Regions from separate parts of the Cellulosimicrobium sp. GQ32 genome, predicted to be linked through region 1. Evidence: riboswitches for the same ligand, from Rfam matches in the RefSeq annotation. Region 1 holds a riboswitch; the other holds the start of a gene.
The links. Region 1 has a riboswitch for thiamine pyrophosphate ahead of AC6CH9_RS05395 (ECF transporter S component). Riboswitches for the same ligand answer to the same signal wherever they lie in the genome.

Region 1 (7,781 bases):
AGCCGTCCTGCCCGACGAACGACGCCGGGGTCGTCGGTAGCGCGGTCGTCGGCGCCGGGGTGGCGAACCGCGTACCCGCGGGCAGATCGATCGCGAGACCGGGAGGGACTCGGTCGTCGGTCAGGAAGAGCACGCAGTTGTCGCGCGTGAACCGCTCCCGGGCCCAGGCACGGACGTCCTCCGCGGTGACGCGCGCTGCGCCGAGCTCGTCGTACCCGGCGAGGCCGTATCCCCGCGCTCCGTAGCGCCAGACCCGCATCGCCCGCGCCGGGCCCCCGACCGGCCCGCGGCCTCGGTCCGTAGGATCCCCCTCTCGACCTCGAGCCGGTCGGTGGGCAGATCGCGCAGCGCGGAGCAGACCCCACCGAGGAATCGCACGACCTCGTCGGGAGTCCCCGTGACGTGGAACAGGGTGTACGTGTCGGCGGTGAGGCCGTTGGAGTGCACCTCGGTGAGGTTCTGGTCGAAGAGCGCAAGATGCTCGACGAGGTGGGTGATGCCCGAGGTCGCGAGCGTCTCGTCCGCCCGGCCGACCCGGAACACGAGCCCTGCCGTCACGTCTCCCCGGCGTGGGGCGAGCAGCACCGGCACGCCGTCGACCGTCGTCGACCCCACGAAGCCCGCGAGGTCGGTCAGGCCGGCCGCGTCGTTCCCGGGCGCCGACGGGCTCGTGCCGCTCGGTGCCGTGCTCATGCTTCTCCTTGTGTCTCGCTGCGGAACGCTGCCTCTCGGAAGCGCACGAGGTCACCCGCCGGGTCCTCGAGGTAGTCCCACGGTTCGGGGGGCACCCGCTCCCCCATCGCGCGGAAGTGCGGTGCGGCGGCGGCCGCGTGCCCGCCGAGCGAGTAGACGAGCGCGAAGGCTCCGTGAGCCTCGGCCCCCTGCACGCCGAGGGAGGCGTCCGGGTGCAGCACCGATCGTGCGGCGTGCTCTCGCAGCTCGTCCCGGACGGCCGCGGACGCGAGGTGCGCCCGGCCGGACCTGCTGTCGGAGTCGGCCCAGCGCTCGAGGTGCGCCGTCGCGACCAGGGCGCCCGCCGGGGAGCCGCTGGGGGAGCCGGCCGCGCACTCCCGTGCGAACGCGAAGGCGTCCTCCCACGTGCCGCCCCACTTGGGACACAGCTGCTGGAGCAGCTGCGCCTGTGCGGCGAAGACGTGCGGATGGTGAGCCGCGAGGCGGCGATACCGCCGCCGCGCCTCACCGTGCCCGAGCTCGAGCCCTCGCGCCGTGGCCAGCCGCGTGCTCCACGCCGGGGCGAGGTCGGGCCGCCGTGCGCACACGTCGACGAGCAGCCGCTCGGCGCGTCCGAGCATCGCGTGGAACTGCTCGAACTGGGCGGCAGAGACGTGCCGTGCACGGTCTCGCGTGCGGACCTCCCACCCCGCCCGCACGTAGCGGGCGGCGAGCAGGGTGACCAGCACGTCGTCCGGACGGTCCGCCACGCTGCGCTCCAGCCCTGACTCGATGCCGTCGAGTCGTGCCAGGTGCTCGACGACCGCCACCAGGTCGTCGACGCTGCCCACCCCGTGGAGCATGCATCGCAGGGCGTCCCAGTCCCCACGGCGCGCCGTCTCCCGGAACGGGGCCAGCACGGGGACCGCGTCGAAGGCGTCGACGATCGGCGGACCGAGGGTGGGGGCCCCGGCGGACGAGCTGGTCATGGCACCTTCTCCGGACACGGTGCGCGCTCCCACCCGGCACCCGACCTGGCGGCTCTCTCGCACGAGCGGACGCAGAGTAGCAGGCGCGGTGTTGCTGACGTCACACCGGGCCGCCGTGCTTGTCGACGCGCGGCCCAGGCCCTAGGGTCGCGGGTACACAGCCCCCGGGGAGCGCACGAGCGCTGAGAGTGCAGGCCGGACACCCGTCCCCCCTGCAGACCCGTGGAACCTGATCTGGTTCGTACCAGCGAAGGGAGCAGGGCCGACGTCACCGTCCCCTGCGCGCTCGTGCCCGCGCGCCCCGCGCGAGGCCGTGCGTGCGGACCGAGGCGGTGGCGCGCCGTCGTGCACCCCTCGCCCCGGGGGCCCGACGGAGGGAACCGCATGGCCGAGCCCCGCACCACCCCGCAGCAGACGACCCCGAGCGCCGCCCCCGGGGCGGCCGTCGGGACGACCGACGACCCGACCACCGGGACGGCGGTCCGCGCCCTCCCGGCGACGCCCCCGCGTGCCGCGCGCCGCCGAGGCCTGACCCTGCACGAGACGGTGCTGGTCGCCGTCCTCGGGGTCGTCTTCGGGTTCGTGTACTGGGCGTTCGTACAGCTCTGGGCCCCTCTGCAGCTCGCGATGGGCCCGCTCGCGGACCTCGCCGCGAACGTCCTCGCGGGCGCGTGGATCGTCGTCGGCCCGCTGACCACGTACATCGTGCGCAAGCCGGGGGTCGGCATCCTCGCCGAGACCCTGGCCGCGCTCGTCGAGGTCGTCTTCCTCGCCTCCCCCGCCGGGCCGCTCCTGCTCGTCGTGGGCCTGGTCCAGGGCCTCGGCGCCGAGCTGCCGTTCGCGCTCACGCGCTACCGCCGGTTCGGCTGGTGGGTGTTCGTCGCGTCCGGCGTGAGCGCCGCGCTCGTCACGTTCGCCTTCAACGCGGTGCGCTTCGGCTGGCTCGGACAGGACTACGCGATGCTCCGGCTGGGTGTCCAGGTCGTGTCGTGCGTCGTGCTGTGCGGCCTCGCGGCCCGCGTCCTCGGCGACGCGCTCGCCCGGACGGGTGCCCTCGACGCGTTCGCGATCGGCGCTGCCCACCGTGGCTGAGCGCGCCGCCCCCGACGCACCCGAGACCGCCTCTCCGGACGTCGCCCCGGGCGACGCCGTCACCGCCGAGGCCGTGACCGTGCACCTCGGGCACCACGGTGCCCTGGTGCTCGACGGCGTCGACGTCACCGTCCCGGCCGGGTCCAGCCTGCTGGTGCTCGGCCCGTCCGGGTGCGGCAAGTCGACCCTCCTGCGTGCGCTCGTCGGCGTCGTGCCGCACACGCTCCCGGGCACCGTCGCGGGCGGGCTCCGCGTGGCCGGCCTCGACCCGCGCGAGGTGCCGCCGCCCGTGCTCGCGGCCCGCGTGGGCCTCGTCCAGCAGCGGCCCGGCGACCAGCTCTGCCTGGCGCGCGTGGACGAGGAGCTGCGGTTCGCGCTCGAGAACCGCGGCGCCGACCCCCGCACCATGGACGACCGCGCGGTCGCCGCGCTCTCCGCGGTCGGCGCCGCGCACCTGCACGACCGCCCGACCCACGCCCTGTCGGGCGGCGAGGCGCAGCGCGTCGCGGTCGCCGCCGCGCTCGTCGCCGACCCGGAGCTCGTCGTCCTCGACGAGCCCACCGCGCTCCTGGACCCCGCTGCCGCCCACGAGGTCGGGGCGCTCGTCGCCGGCCTCGCCCGGGCACCCGGGCCCGACGGCGAGGGGTCGTCCCACGGGTCCCCTCACCGCTCCGTCGTGCTCGTCGAGCATCGCCTGGACGACCTGGGCGCGCTGCCCGACGCGACCCTGGCGCTCGGCCGCGACGGGCGGGTCGTCGCGCACGGCCCCACGCACCGCGTCCTGCGCGAGCACGCGCGCGACCTCGCCGACCTGGGGTGCTGGCTGCCGCTCGCCGTCCGCCTGGAGCAGGCGGGCGCCCCGGAGCCGCTCGGCTCGCCCGAGACCGACGACTGGCTGGTCGACCTCGTGCACGCCTCGCCGGTGCGCTCGACGACCACGGACCGCCCTCTGGACGCGGCCCCTGCGGCAACGCGCCCGGTCGTGCTCCGGGCGCGCGGGCTCGCCGTCCACCGAGGCGGCCTCGGCGCGGGACGCACCCGCCGGGGCGAGCACCCCGTCGTGCGCGACGTCGACCTCGACGTCCGCGCGGGCGAGGTGCTCGCCGTCGTCGGGCCCAACGGAGGCGGCAAGTCGACGCTCCTGCGCGGCCTGGCGGGGCTCGAGCGCACCACGGGCGAGGTCGCGACCGCGACGGGCGATCCCGTCGCGATGGTCTTCCAGGACCCCGAGCACCAGCTCGTCGCCCGCACCGTGCGCGAGGAGGTCGCCTGGTCGGCGCGCCTCGCCCGCCTCTCCGACGTCGCCGCGCGCGTCGAGGCGACCATCGCCGCGTTCGGGCTCGCGCACCTCGCCGACGCGAACCCGTACCGGCTCTCGGGCGGCGAGCAGCGGCGTCTGTCCCTCGCGACGGCGACCGTGCTCGACCCGCCGGTCCTCCTCGCCGACGAACCGACGTTCGGCCTGGACCGTGCCCAGGCCCACGCGGCCGCCCGCGTCCTGCGCGACCGCGCCGACGCGGGAGGCGCCGTGGTCCTCGTCTCGCACGACCTCTCGCTCGTCGCGGCGATCGCCGACCGGGTCGCCGTGGTCGTGGACGGCGCGCTCGCCACGGTCGCGGAGCCGCCCGCGGTCCTCGCCGACGACGCGCTGTGCGCGCTCGCGGGACTGCGCCGAACCCCGCTGCTCGACTGGTGGGCACGGACCGGTCGTGCGCGCGGCGTCGACCCGGGCGCGCTCGTACGCGCTCTCGACACCGCCTGCGACGCGGCGCGCGACGCCGTAGCGAGCACCGGAGGTCCGGGCGTACCGGAACCCGGGGCCCTCGTCCCCGCGGAGGTGGCCCCGTGACCGCGCTCCCTCCGTCCGTCCTCGAGCGCTGGAACCCGACGGTGAAGCTCGCCACCGTGCTCCTCCTGTCCACCGGCGCGCTGCTCGTCACCGACCCGGTCACCCCCGCGACCGCCTGGCTGCTGACGGTCGCGGCCCTGCTCGTGCTCGGCCGAGTGCCGGTGGGCACGCTCGCGCTGGCCCACGTCCCGTTCGGGGTCTTCGCGGCGAGCCTTCTCGTCGTCAACGTCGTGACCCGCCCGGGCGGCGACGACGTCGCGCTCGGGCCGCTCACCGTCGGCGCGGACGGCGTCACGATCGGTGCCGCGCTCGCCTTGCGCACGCTGTTCGTCGGGGCGCTGTCGCTCGTGCTCGTCCTCACGACCGACCCCGTGCGCCTCATGACGAGCCTCCACCAGCACGCTCGCCTCCCGGCGACCTGGACGTTCGCGGTGCTCGCCGCGCACCGGCTCCTCGTCGAGCTTCCCGACGCCTGGCACACGATCCGCTGCGCCCAGGCGGTGCGCGACCCCCGGCGACGTGGCGGCCGGCTCCCCCGATCCCCGCGGTCGCTGAGCGCGGCGGCCTTCGCCCTCCTCGTCGGAGCGGTGCGCCGGTCCGAGCGGCTGACGGTCGCGCTCGAGTCGCGCGGCCTGGGCGCCGGCCCTCGGTCGACGTCGCGCCCCGTGACCCTGGGCGCGCCCGACGTCGCCGCGGCGGGCGCGGTGCTCGCCCTCGCCGGGGCGCTCGTCGCGATCGGCGTCCTGGCGGGGTGGGTCACGGGGATCGGCGCGCTCACCGCCTGAGGCGAGCGCGTCGGGCGGGCCCGGACAGCCTCAGGCGCGCTCGACCACCGCTCCCTCGGCCGGGACCCCGATCTCGACCGTGCCCGTCCGGCCATGCCGCCCGTGCTCGCGGTAGGCGCGGAACGCGGGCGGCACGCCCCGCGCGACGTGGGCGTCGGGGCCGTCCATGACCTGGACGTGCACGTGCGGCTGCGTCGAGTTCCCCGAGTTCCCGCACCGTCCCACCACGTCGCCGGTCGTGAGCCGCTGTCCCGGGCGCACCGCGACCGACCCGCGCCGCAGGTGGGCGAGCACCACGAAGACCCCTGGCGTGCCCAGCGCGAGCACCACGTGGTTGCCCGCGAGCGCCGCGCCGCCCGCGCGTGCTCGGGACGCCTGCGTGAGCGCGTACCCGAGCAGCGCGGACGGCGAGCGCCGGGCCTCGTGGTCGGGTTCGTCGCCGTGCACCGCGACGACGGTGCCAGGGGCGGGGGCGAGGACGGGCAGGCCGAACGCGAGGAACCGCTCCGGCGGCTCGGTGCCGAGCACGGTGCGCCAGTCGCGCACGTCCGCGGTGCGCCGGCCGCGGACCGCGACGAAGTCGATCGCGTACGTCGTGGCGAACAGGTGCGTGCCGTGGCTCGGGACGCGCCGCGCCGGGCTGTTCTGCACGAGCCAGGTCCCGGTGAAGGGCAGCGCGAGCTCGACCGGTCCGGTCACGTCGCCTCCCCTCGCGCCCGGGCGTGCGGGCCGCCGTCGTCGGTCGGTCAGTCGGCCGCCGGCACCACGCGCGGGAAACGGTCCTCGGCCGGCGGCTCCCACGTCGCCGGGTCGGCGTCCAGCTGCTCGCCCGAGCGGATGTCCTTCACCTGGTCCGGCGAGCGCGTCCCGTCCTCCTCGACGCGCCCGGGAAACCAGACGAACGGGATCCCGCGCCGGTCGGCGTAGCGGATCTGCTTGCCGAACTTGGCGGCGGCCGGCGCGACCTCGACCGGGACGCCCCGTGACCGCAGGGCGGACGCGACGGCGTCGGACGCACCGCGCGTCTCCTCGCTCGTGACCGCGACGACGACGGCGCTCGGCACGGAGCGCGTCGCCCGGACCAGGCCCGCGGACAGCAGTCGGGAGACGAGGCGGGACACGCCGATCGACAGGCCGACGCCGGGGTAGGTGTTCGCGCCGTCGGACGCGAGCGTGTCGTACCGGCCGCCCGAGCAGATCGACCCGAGCTGCTCGTGGCCCACGAGCACGGTCTCGTAGACGGAGCCCGTGTAGTAGTCGAGCCCGCGCGCGATCTTGAGGTCCGCGACGACGACGCCCGGGGCGCGCACGCTCGCGGCCTCGATCAGCGCGCCGAGCTCGCCGAGCCCGGTCTCGAGCAGGTCGCTCTCCACGCCGTGCTGGGTAGCGAGCGCCCGCACGCGGTCGACGACGCCCGCGTCGCTCCCGCTGATCGCGGCGAGGGCGAGGCACGCCTCGGCCTGCTCGGTCGTGGTGCCTGCCTCCGAGACGAGGAGCGCCGCCACCTTCTCGGCGCCGATCTTGTCCAGCTTGTCGATCTGGCGCAGCACCTCGTCCACGGCACCGATCCCCAGGCCGCGGTAGAAGCCCTCGGCGACGCGGCGGTTGTTCACCAGGACGCGGACCTCGGGCACACCGATCTCGCGCAGCGCGCCGAGCGCCTCCGCCATGACGAGCGGCAGCTCGACCTCGTAGTGGTAGGGCAGCTCACCCGCGCCGACGACGTCGATGTCCGCCTGCGTGAACTCGCGGAAGCGCCCGTCCTGGGGGCGCTCGCCGCGCCACACCTTCTGGATCTGGTACCGCTTGAAGGGGAACGCGAGGTGCCCGGCGTTCTCGAGCACGTAGCGCGCGAACGGGACCGTGAGGTCGAAGTGCAGGCCGAGCTGCTTGTCGCTCCTGCTGGCACCCTCCGTCTCGCCGGCCTCCTCCTGGAGGCGACGCAGGACGTACACCTCCTTGGACGTCTCGCCCTTGCGCAGGAGCTGGTCGAGCGGCTCGACCGCGCGCGTCTCGATCCCGCCGAACCCGTGCAGCTCGAACACCCGCCGCAGGGTGTCGAGGACGTGCTGCTCGACGATCCGTCCGTCGGGGAGCCATTCGGGGAAACCTGAGAGGGGTGTGGGCCTGGCCATGGGTCAGATCTTCCCAGACCCGGGCACGGTCGTCCGCATCGTCCCGGCCGACGGACGGGCCGGACCGCGCACGTCAACCGGCGAGGAAGGGGTTGGTCGCGAGCTCGCGCGCGACCGTCGTCGCGGGGCCGTGGCCGGGCAGCACGTCCCAGGCGGGGTCGAGGCGCCCGACGACGTCGCGCAGCGTGCGGGCCATCGTCGCGCCGTCCCCGCCCGGCAGGTCGGTGCGACCGACGGACCCCGCGAAGAGGACGTCACC
Region 2 (7,781 bases), on a different contig from region 1:
CCGCGGCTGGCGCGTGACGTTGCCGCGCGCGAGGCTGCCGAGGGGCCGGACCAGCGCGACGAACGGCGCGGCGAGGACGCCCAGCACGGGGCCGACCGCGAGGGGGGAGAGCAGCAGCACGCCCGCGATCACCCCGACCGCGCCGAGGCCGAGGAGCGGCGCGCCGCCGCTCCCGACCGCCGCGGCGCCCACCACGAGCCCGATGCCGGCGAGCAGGGTCAGCGTCCCCGCGACCACCCGGGCGACCCCTGGACCGGCGGGGCGCACGACGTCGGCCCGCATGGCCTCGACGGGCCGGACGAGCGCCGCGTGCCGCGCGGGCAGGGCCGCCGCGACGACGGACACCACGACCCCGACGACGAGGGGGACCACGATCCCGGCCGTCGTCACGGGCAGCGACCCGGCGAGCTCCATGCCCACCGCGCCGAGCCCGGCCCGCGCGAGCTCGGCGAGCCCGAACCCGGCGGCGACGCCCAGCACCGCCCCGACGACCCCGACGACCGCGGCCTGCCCCAGCACGGACGCGAACACCTGGGCCGGCGACGCCCCGACGGCGCGCAGGAGCGCGAGCTCGCGCGTGCGGCGGCGCACGTGCATCGCGAACGTGTTGGTGATGATGAACGTGCCGACGAACAGGGCGAGCGCGGCGAACACGAGCAGGAACGTCGACACGAAGCCGAGCTGGTCGGCGATCGCGCTGCTCGTCTCGTCGCGCAGGTCGGCACCCGTCACGGCCTCGGCACCGGCGGGGAGCGCCGTCGCGACGGCGTCGCGCAGCGCCTCGGGGGAGACGTCGTCGGCGGCGTGCAGGGCGATCGACGGCACCATGCCGTCCGGCGCGTACGTCGCGGCCGCGGTCGTCGCGTCGAGCAGGACGATGGTCGCGCCCGCCATCGGTGCGGACAGCGAGAGCTCGCCGACGACCCGCACGGGCCGCACCTCGTCCCCGAGCACGACGTCGGTCGTGTCGCCCACGGCGAGCCCGGACGCCTCGAGCGTCGCGGACTCGAGCGCGACCTCCCCGCCGTTCGCCGGTGCGCGGCCGTCGACCACGCGTGGCCCGGGGTCGCGCGGGTCGTACCCGACCGCCATGCTCGGCGCCTGGGTGCTCAGCACCGCGGTGCCGTCGGCGCCGACGAGGACGGCGGGGCCGCTCACCTCCGCGAGCGCGAGGTCGACGTCGTCGCGCGCGTCGAGCGTGTGGGCCAGGTCCGCCGGGACGAGGCTGCGGGTCCCGCCGAGCTGCGCCGGGTCCTCGAGCGCGGAACCGGCGGCGGTCCCGCCGCGCACGTACGCGTCGGCCTGGATCGACGACGCGACGATGCCGTCGAACGTCGACGCGAGCATCGCGCGCAGCGCGAACGTACCCGTGACGAACGCGACGCCGATCGTCACCGCGAGCACGGACAGCACGAGCTGTGCGCCGTGCGCGCGCACGCCGCGCAGCGCGATCCGGCCCATCATCGGGCGGCCGCCGGTGCGTGCGCCGGGTCGGTGGCGTGCGCGCCCGCGGGCGCGGGCGTGAGAGTACCGAGCGTGTCGAGGACGGCCTGCGGCGTGGGGTCGCGCAGCTCGGTGACGAGGCGGCCGTCGGCGAGGAACAGGACGCGGTGCGCGTAGGACGCCGCCGTGGGGTCGTGGGTGACCATGGCGACGGACTGGCCGAGGTCGTCCACCGAGGCGCGCAGGAAGCCGAGCACCTCGGCGGCCGCGCGCGAGTCGAGGTTGCCCGTCGGCTCGTCCGCGAACACGACCGCCGGCCGGGACACGAGCGCCCGCGCGCACGCGACGCGCTGCTGCTGCCCGCCCGAGAGCTCCGCCGGGCGGTGCCCGAGCCGCGGGCGCAGCCCGACGGCGTCGACCACCCGGTCGAACCACTCCTGGTCCACGGGCCGCCGCGCGATCGCGAGCGGGAGCACGATGTTCTCCTCCGCCGTGAGCGTCGGGACGAGGTTGAACGACTGGAAGACGAACCCGATGCGCGTGCGCCGCAGCCGCGTCAGGCGCCGCTCGCTCATCGCCGACACCGTCTCGCCGTCCACGACGACGGTCCCCGCCGTGGGGGAGTCGAGCCCCGCGAGGCAGTGCATGAGGGTCGACTTGCCCGACCCGGACGGGCCCATGATCGCGGTCAGACGTCCCCGCTCGAGGTCGACGTCGACGCCGTCGAGCGCACGCACCGCGGCCTCGCCGCGCCCGTACGTCTTCACCAGCCCGCGCGCGGTCGCGATCGCGGGTCGTGCACCGCCCTCAGCGCCTTCAGTGCCCTCGGCGCCCTCAGCGGGCGGGCCCTCGCGCGGGGTGCTCCGCTGTGCCGCACCTGTCGTCGTCACGTCCTCGTCCGTCCTCTCGTCGTGCCGCTGCGCGGGAGCGTCGTGGCTCGCCGGGCGGCGTCGTCCTGTGGCGGCCGCCGGGGCTCCCGGCGGTCGTACCGACCCTCCCGCGGCGCGCGTCCCCGCGGCATCGGGGGCGGGCCCCGAACCGTCCCTGGTCCGCGGTCGCTGGTGCTCAGGGTTCTCTCAGGGGACTCTCCGGGTGAGGGGCCGGTGTAGGCTCGCGGTGAACGACAGGGGAGCTCCTGGAGGAGCTGAGAGTGCGGACCACCGCAGACCCTCGAACCTGATCCGGTTAGCACCGGTGGAGGAAGTCGGGAATCTCGATCACCTGCTCGCGCGGTTCGTCGCGCCCACCCGGCGTACGGCTCGTCGGGCCGGTGGACCCCTCCTGAACGTCCAGGGAGGACACATGCAGCACACGACCACCGTCGCCCGCCGCGGCCGAGCCCTCGCGACCGGCGTGGGCGCGACGCTCGCGCTCCTCGCCCTCGCGGCCTGCTCGGGTGGTGACGGCGCCGGGGGCGACGACGCGTCGTCGGGCAGCGGGAGCACGGTCACGCTGGTGACCCACGACTCCTTCGCGGTGAGCGACGACGTGCTCGCCGCGTTCGAGGAGGAGAGCGGGCTCACCGTCGAGCAGGTCGCGCCCGGCGACGGCGGCGCGCTGGTCAACCAGCTGATCCTCACGAAGGACTCGCCCCTCGGCGACGTCGTGTTCGGGATCGACAACACCTTCGCGTCGCGCGCGATCGACGAGGGCGTCCTCGAGCCGTACACGCCCGCGGACGTCTCGGAGTCCGCCGCGTCGTACGCGGTCGGCGACGGCGGCGAGCTCACCGCCGTCGACCTCGGTGACGTGTGCGTCAACGTGGACCACGCGTGGTTCGCCGACGCCGGGATCCCGGAGCCCGTGACGCTCGAGGACCTGGCGAAGCCGGAGTACCGGGACCTCCTCGTCGTGACCAACCCCGCGACGTCGTCGCCGGGCCTCGCGTTCCTCCTCGCGACCGTCGGGGCGTTCGGCGAGGACGGCTGGGAGGACTACTGGGCCGACCTGCGCGCCAACGGCGTGAAGGTCGTGGACGGGTGGTCGGACGCCTACTACGTCGACTTCTCCGGCTCGGAGGGCGCCGGGCCGCGCCCGCTCGTGCTGTCGTACTCGACGTCGCCCGCCTTCACGCTCACCGAGGACGGCTCCGCGTCCACGACCGGCGCGCTGCTCGACACGTGCTTCCGCCAGGTCGAGTACGCGGGCGTGCTCGCGAACGCGAAGAACCCCGAGGGCGCGCAGCAGCTCGTCGACTTCCTCGTGAGCGAGGCGTTCCAGGCCGACGTACCGGGGCAGATGTACATGTACCCCGCCGACGACTCCGTCGCGCTCCCCGACGGCTGGGCCGAGTTCGCCCCGCTCGCCGACGAGCCCTTCGAGGTCGCCCCCGCCGACATCTCGGCGCACCGCGACGAGTGGATCAAGGCATGGACGGCGACGGTCGTCGACTGACGCCCGGTCCACGAGCGACCACGGCTCTACCTCGCGAGGTAGAGCCGTGGTGAGGGGCCGGGCCCTCTGGCGGGGCGGCGTCGGGCGCGCGGTGCTGTGGGGTCTGGCGGCGGCGGTGCCGCTGGTGTTCCTCGGGGTGTTCTTCGCGTGGCCGGTGGTCACGCTCGTGGCGCGCGGGTTCGTCGGGGACGACGGCGGCCTCGACCTGTCCGGGTTCGCGGAGGTCTTCTCCCAGCCGCGGACGTGGCGCATCCTCGGGCTGACGCTGTGGCAGGCCGTGCTCGGCACGGCGTTCTCGCTGCTGCTCGGCGTGCCCGGCGCCTACGTGCTGTACCGGTGCCGGTTCCCCGGGCGGCGGGTCGTGCGCGCGCTCGTCACCGTGCCGTTCGTGCTCCCGACCGTCGTCGTCGGCGTCGCGTTCCGGTCGCTGCTCGTGCAGGGCGGCCCCCTCGGGTTCCTGGGGCTCGACGAGACGTTCGCAGCGATCGTCGTCGCGCTCGTGTTCTTCAACTACTCGGTCGTCGTGCGCACGGTAGGCGGGCTGTGGGAGCACCTCGACCCGCGCGCCGAGCAGGCGGCGCGGGCGCTCGGCGCGACGCCGTGGCGCGCGTTCCGCACGGTGACGCTCCCCGCGCTGACGCCCGCCGTCGCGAGCGCCGCGTCGATCGTCTTCCTGTTCTGCGCGACGGCGTTCGGCGTCGTGCTCGTGCTCGGCGGCATCCGCTACGGGACGATCGAGACGGAGATCTGGATCCAGACCACGCAGTTCCTCGACCTGCGCACGGCCGCCGTGCTGTCGGTCGTGCAGCTCGTGGTCGTCGCGGCGGCGCTCACGGTGGCGAACCGCACGCGGGCCCGGCGCGAGCGCGCCCTGAACCTGTCGTCCTCGGCGTCGTCCGCGCACCCGCTGCGCCTGTGGCGCGACGGCCGCCCGACGGGCGACCTCGCGCCCGCGGCGCTCACCGCGGCCGTGGTCGTCGTGCTCGTCGGCCTGCCGCTCGGCACGCTCGTCGTGCGCTCGTTCCGCGTCCCGGGCGGCGGCTGGGGGCTCGACAACTACGCGAACCTCGGCACCACGGGCGGGCGCAACGCGCTGTCCGTGACGGTGTGGGAGGCGGCGGCCAACTCGCTGCGCACCGCCGCGCTCGCGACCGTGCTCGCCGTCGTGATCGGCGGGCTCGTCGCGCTCGTCGTGTCGCGGCGCCCGCGCTCGCGGGGCGGGCGACGGGCGATCTCCGTGCTCGACTCGGTCTTCATGCTGCCGCTCGGGGTCTCCGCCGTGACGGTCGGCTTCGGCTTCCTGATCACGCTCGACCGGCCGCTCGGCCTCGACGTCGACCTGCGTACGTCGGGCCTGCTCGTGCCGATCGCACAGGCGGTCGTCGCGATCCCGCTCGTCGTGCGGACGGTCCTGCCGACGCTGCGCGCGATCGACCCGCGCCTGCGCGAGGCCGCCGCGACCCTCGGCGCCGCGCCCGGTCGGGTGTTCCGCACCGTCGACGGCCCGATCGCCGCTCGCTCGCTCGGCCTCGCCGTCGGGTTCGCGTTCGCGGTCTCGCTCGGGGAGTTCGGTGCGACGTCCTTCCTCGCCCGTCCGGACAGCGCCACGCTGCCGGTCGTGATCTTCCGGCTCATCGGGCGCCCGGGGGCCGAGAACTACGGCATGGCGCTCGCGGCGAGCGTCGTGCTCGCGCTGCTCACCGCGACCGTCATGCTGCTCGCCGAGCGGTTGCGCGGCGACCGACCCGGAGGAGAGTTCTGATGGTGCAGACCGACCCCGCCCCGGCGCGCGCGGGCGCGCCGGAGCCGTCGCGCCCCGCCGCCGAGCCCGACGCGGCACCCGACGCCGTGCCCGGGGAGGGCGCCGGGCTCGCGGTGCGCGACGTCGTCGTGCGCTACGGCGGGGGTGCGCGCACGGACCCCGGCACGACGGCGGTCGCGGGCGTCACGCTCGACGTCGCGCCCGGCGAGGTGCTCGCCCTGCTCGGGCCGAGCGGCTGCGGCAAGTCGAGCCTGCTGCGCGCCGTCGCGGGGCTCGAGCCCGTCGCGGCGGGAGAGATCCGCTGGGACGGGCGCGACCTCACGGGCGTCCCCGTCCACCGGCGCGGGTTCGGTCTGATGTTCCAGGAGGGTCAGCTCTTCCCGCACCGCGACGTCGCGGGGAACGTCGCGTACGGCATCGCGGGGCTGCCCCGCGCCGAGCGCGACGCGCGCGTGACCGAGCTGCTCGACGTCGTCGGGCTCGCCGGGTACGAGCGCCGCGCCGTCGCGACGCTCAGCGGGGGAGAGCGCCAGCGGGTCGCGCTCGCGCGGTCGCTCGCGCCGCGGCCTCGGCTGCTCCTGCTCGACGAGCCGCTCTCCGCGCTCGACCGCGGGCTGCGCGAGCGCCTCGCGCTCGACCTGCGCGAGGCGCTGCGTGCCACCGGGACGACGGCCGTCTTCGTCACCCACGACCACGACGAGGCGTTCACCGTCGCCGACCGTGTCGCCGTCATGGACGCGGGCCGGCTCCTCCAGGTCGCGCCGCCGGAGGACCTGTGGCGCGCCCCTGCGTCGCTCCGCGTGGCGGAGTTCCTCGGCTACCAGGCGTTCGTCCCCCGCGGCGACGGGACCGTGCTCGCGGTCGGCCCGCGCGGGCTGCGGCTCGTGACCGAAGGTGTCCCCGCGTCGTCGGACGACACCTGGGCAGCGACCGTCGTCGGCAGCGTGTTCCGCCGGGGTGCGGTCGAGGTCACAGTCGACGTCGTCCTCCCCGGCGCCGACCACGGCGCACCGGTTCGCCTCGTGGCGCTCGCGGGCGGCGGCGCGGGGGGACTCGAGGAGGGGCCCGAGACCGGCGCCCGGGTGCACGTCGCGCCCGATCTGGCGGGCTGCGCCGTCGTCCCGGGCTGACGGCCCGCAGACGGAGCTCACAGACGATGCTCGCAGGTCGTGCGACGCGCGAGAGAGCCGGAGCCGACCTAGCGTCGAGGGATGAGCGACGACGTGACGGCGGGGACGCATCCCCCGGAGAAGACCGGCGGCAAGGCCGCGAAGATCCTCTACCGCCCCGTGGGGCTCGCCAGCTCGATCGTGGGCGGGCTGGTCGCGGGCCAGGTGTTCAAGCAGGTGTACAAGCGCGTCACCCCGGGGCACCGCTCCGACGCGCCCAAGCCGCTCGAGTCCGAGTACTCGCTGCGCGAGATCCTCGTCGCGGCGCTGATCCAGGGCGCGATCTTCGCCGCGGTGAAGGCGCTCATCGACCGCGGCGGCGCCCGGGCGTTCGAGCGCTGGACGGGGGAGTGGCCCGGCGACTGATCTCACCCTCTGGCCGAACACGACATGAGGGCCGTTATCGGGGGCAGAACGACCGCCAAGTCGTGCTCGACGGCGGGCCAAGTCGTGGTGGGCCACGGATCGGGTGGGAGGTCCGTGCTCAGTCCAGGCCGGCGGCGTGGACGAGCAGCGCGACCTGCGTCCGGTTCTCCAGGCCGAGCTTGAGCAGCACGTTCGACACGTGGGCCTTGACCGTCGGGACGCTGAGGAACAGGGCCGCCGCGATCTCCGCGTTCGCCGCGCCGCGGCCCAGCTCGACGGCGACGTCCCGCTCCCGGCCGGTGAGCGTGCCGAGCGCCGCCCGGGCGCGGTCGCGCTCGCCGCCCGCGTCTGCGACCGACGTCATGAGACGCCGCGCGATCTCCGGTGACAGCACCGGCTCGCCCGCGGCGGCCGCGCGGACGGCTGCCACGATCCGCTCGGGCGGCATGTCCTTGAGCAGGTAGCCGGCCGCCCCGGCGTGCAGCGCGCCGACGACCTCGTCGTCGCTGTCGAACGTCGTGAGCACGACGACGGCCGGGGCGCCCGGCCGCGACCGCACCCGCCGCGTGGCCTCGATCCCGTCGACCCGCGGCATGCGCAGGTCCATGAGCACGACGTCGGTCGGGTGCGCGTCGAGCACGGCCGGG

Region 2: it holds a riboswitch for thiamine pyrophosphate, as region 1 does, so the genes downstream of both, AC6CH9_RS11350 (thiamine ABC transporter substrate-binding protein) here and AC6CH9_RS05395 (ECF transporter S component) in region 1, are expected to answer to the same signal.

What each region holds. Positions count from the first base shown of each region.
Region 1 is NZ_JCAXEP010000002.1:367,056-374,836, forward strand. It holds gene AC6CH9_RS05380 (hypothetical protein) at 1-133, opposite strand, end outside; gene AC6CH9_RS05385 (hypothetical protein) at 121-693, opposite strand; gene AC6CH9_RS05390 (hypothetical protein) at 690-1,661, opposite strand; TPP riboswitch at 1,817-1,936, shown strand; gene AC6CH9_RS05395 (ECF transporter S component) at 2,046-2,753, shown strand; gene AC6CH9_RS05400 (ABC transporter ATP-binding protein) at 2,746-4,602, shown strand; gene AC6CH9_RS05405 (energy-coupling factor transporter transmembrane component T family protein) at 4,599-5,387, shown strand; gene AC6CH9_RS05410 (peptidoglycan DD-metalloendopeptidase family protein) at 5,418-6,086, opposite strand; gene hisS (histidine--tRNA ligase) at 6,134-7,522, opposite strand; gene AC6CH9_RS05420 (MBL fold metallo-hydrolase) at 7,596-7,781, opposite strand, start outside.
Region 2 is NZ_JCAXEP010000006.1:19,164-26,944, forward strand. It holds gene AC6CH9_RS11340 (ABC transporter permease) at 1-1,464, opposite strand, end outside; gene AC6CH9_RS11345 (ABC transporter ATP-binding protein) at 1,461-2,333, opposite strand; TPP riboswitch at 2,559-2,663, shown strand; gene AC6CH9_RS11350 (thiamine ABC transporter substrate-binding protein) at 2,746-3,837, shown strand; gene AC6CH9_RS11355 (ABC transporter permease) at 3,884-5,599, shown strand; gene AC6CH9_RS11360 (ABC transporter ATP-binding protein) at 5,602-6,729, shown strand; gene AC6CH9_RS11365 (DUF4235 domain-containing protein) at 6,811-7,134, shown strand; gene AC6CH9_RS11370 (response regulator transcription factor) at 7,253-7,781, opposite strand, start outside.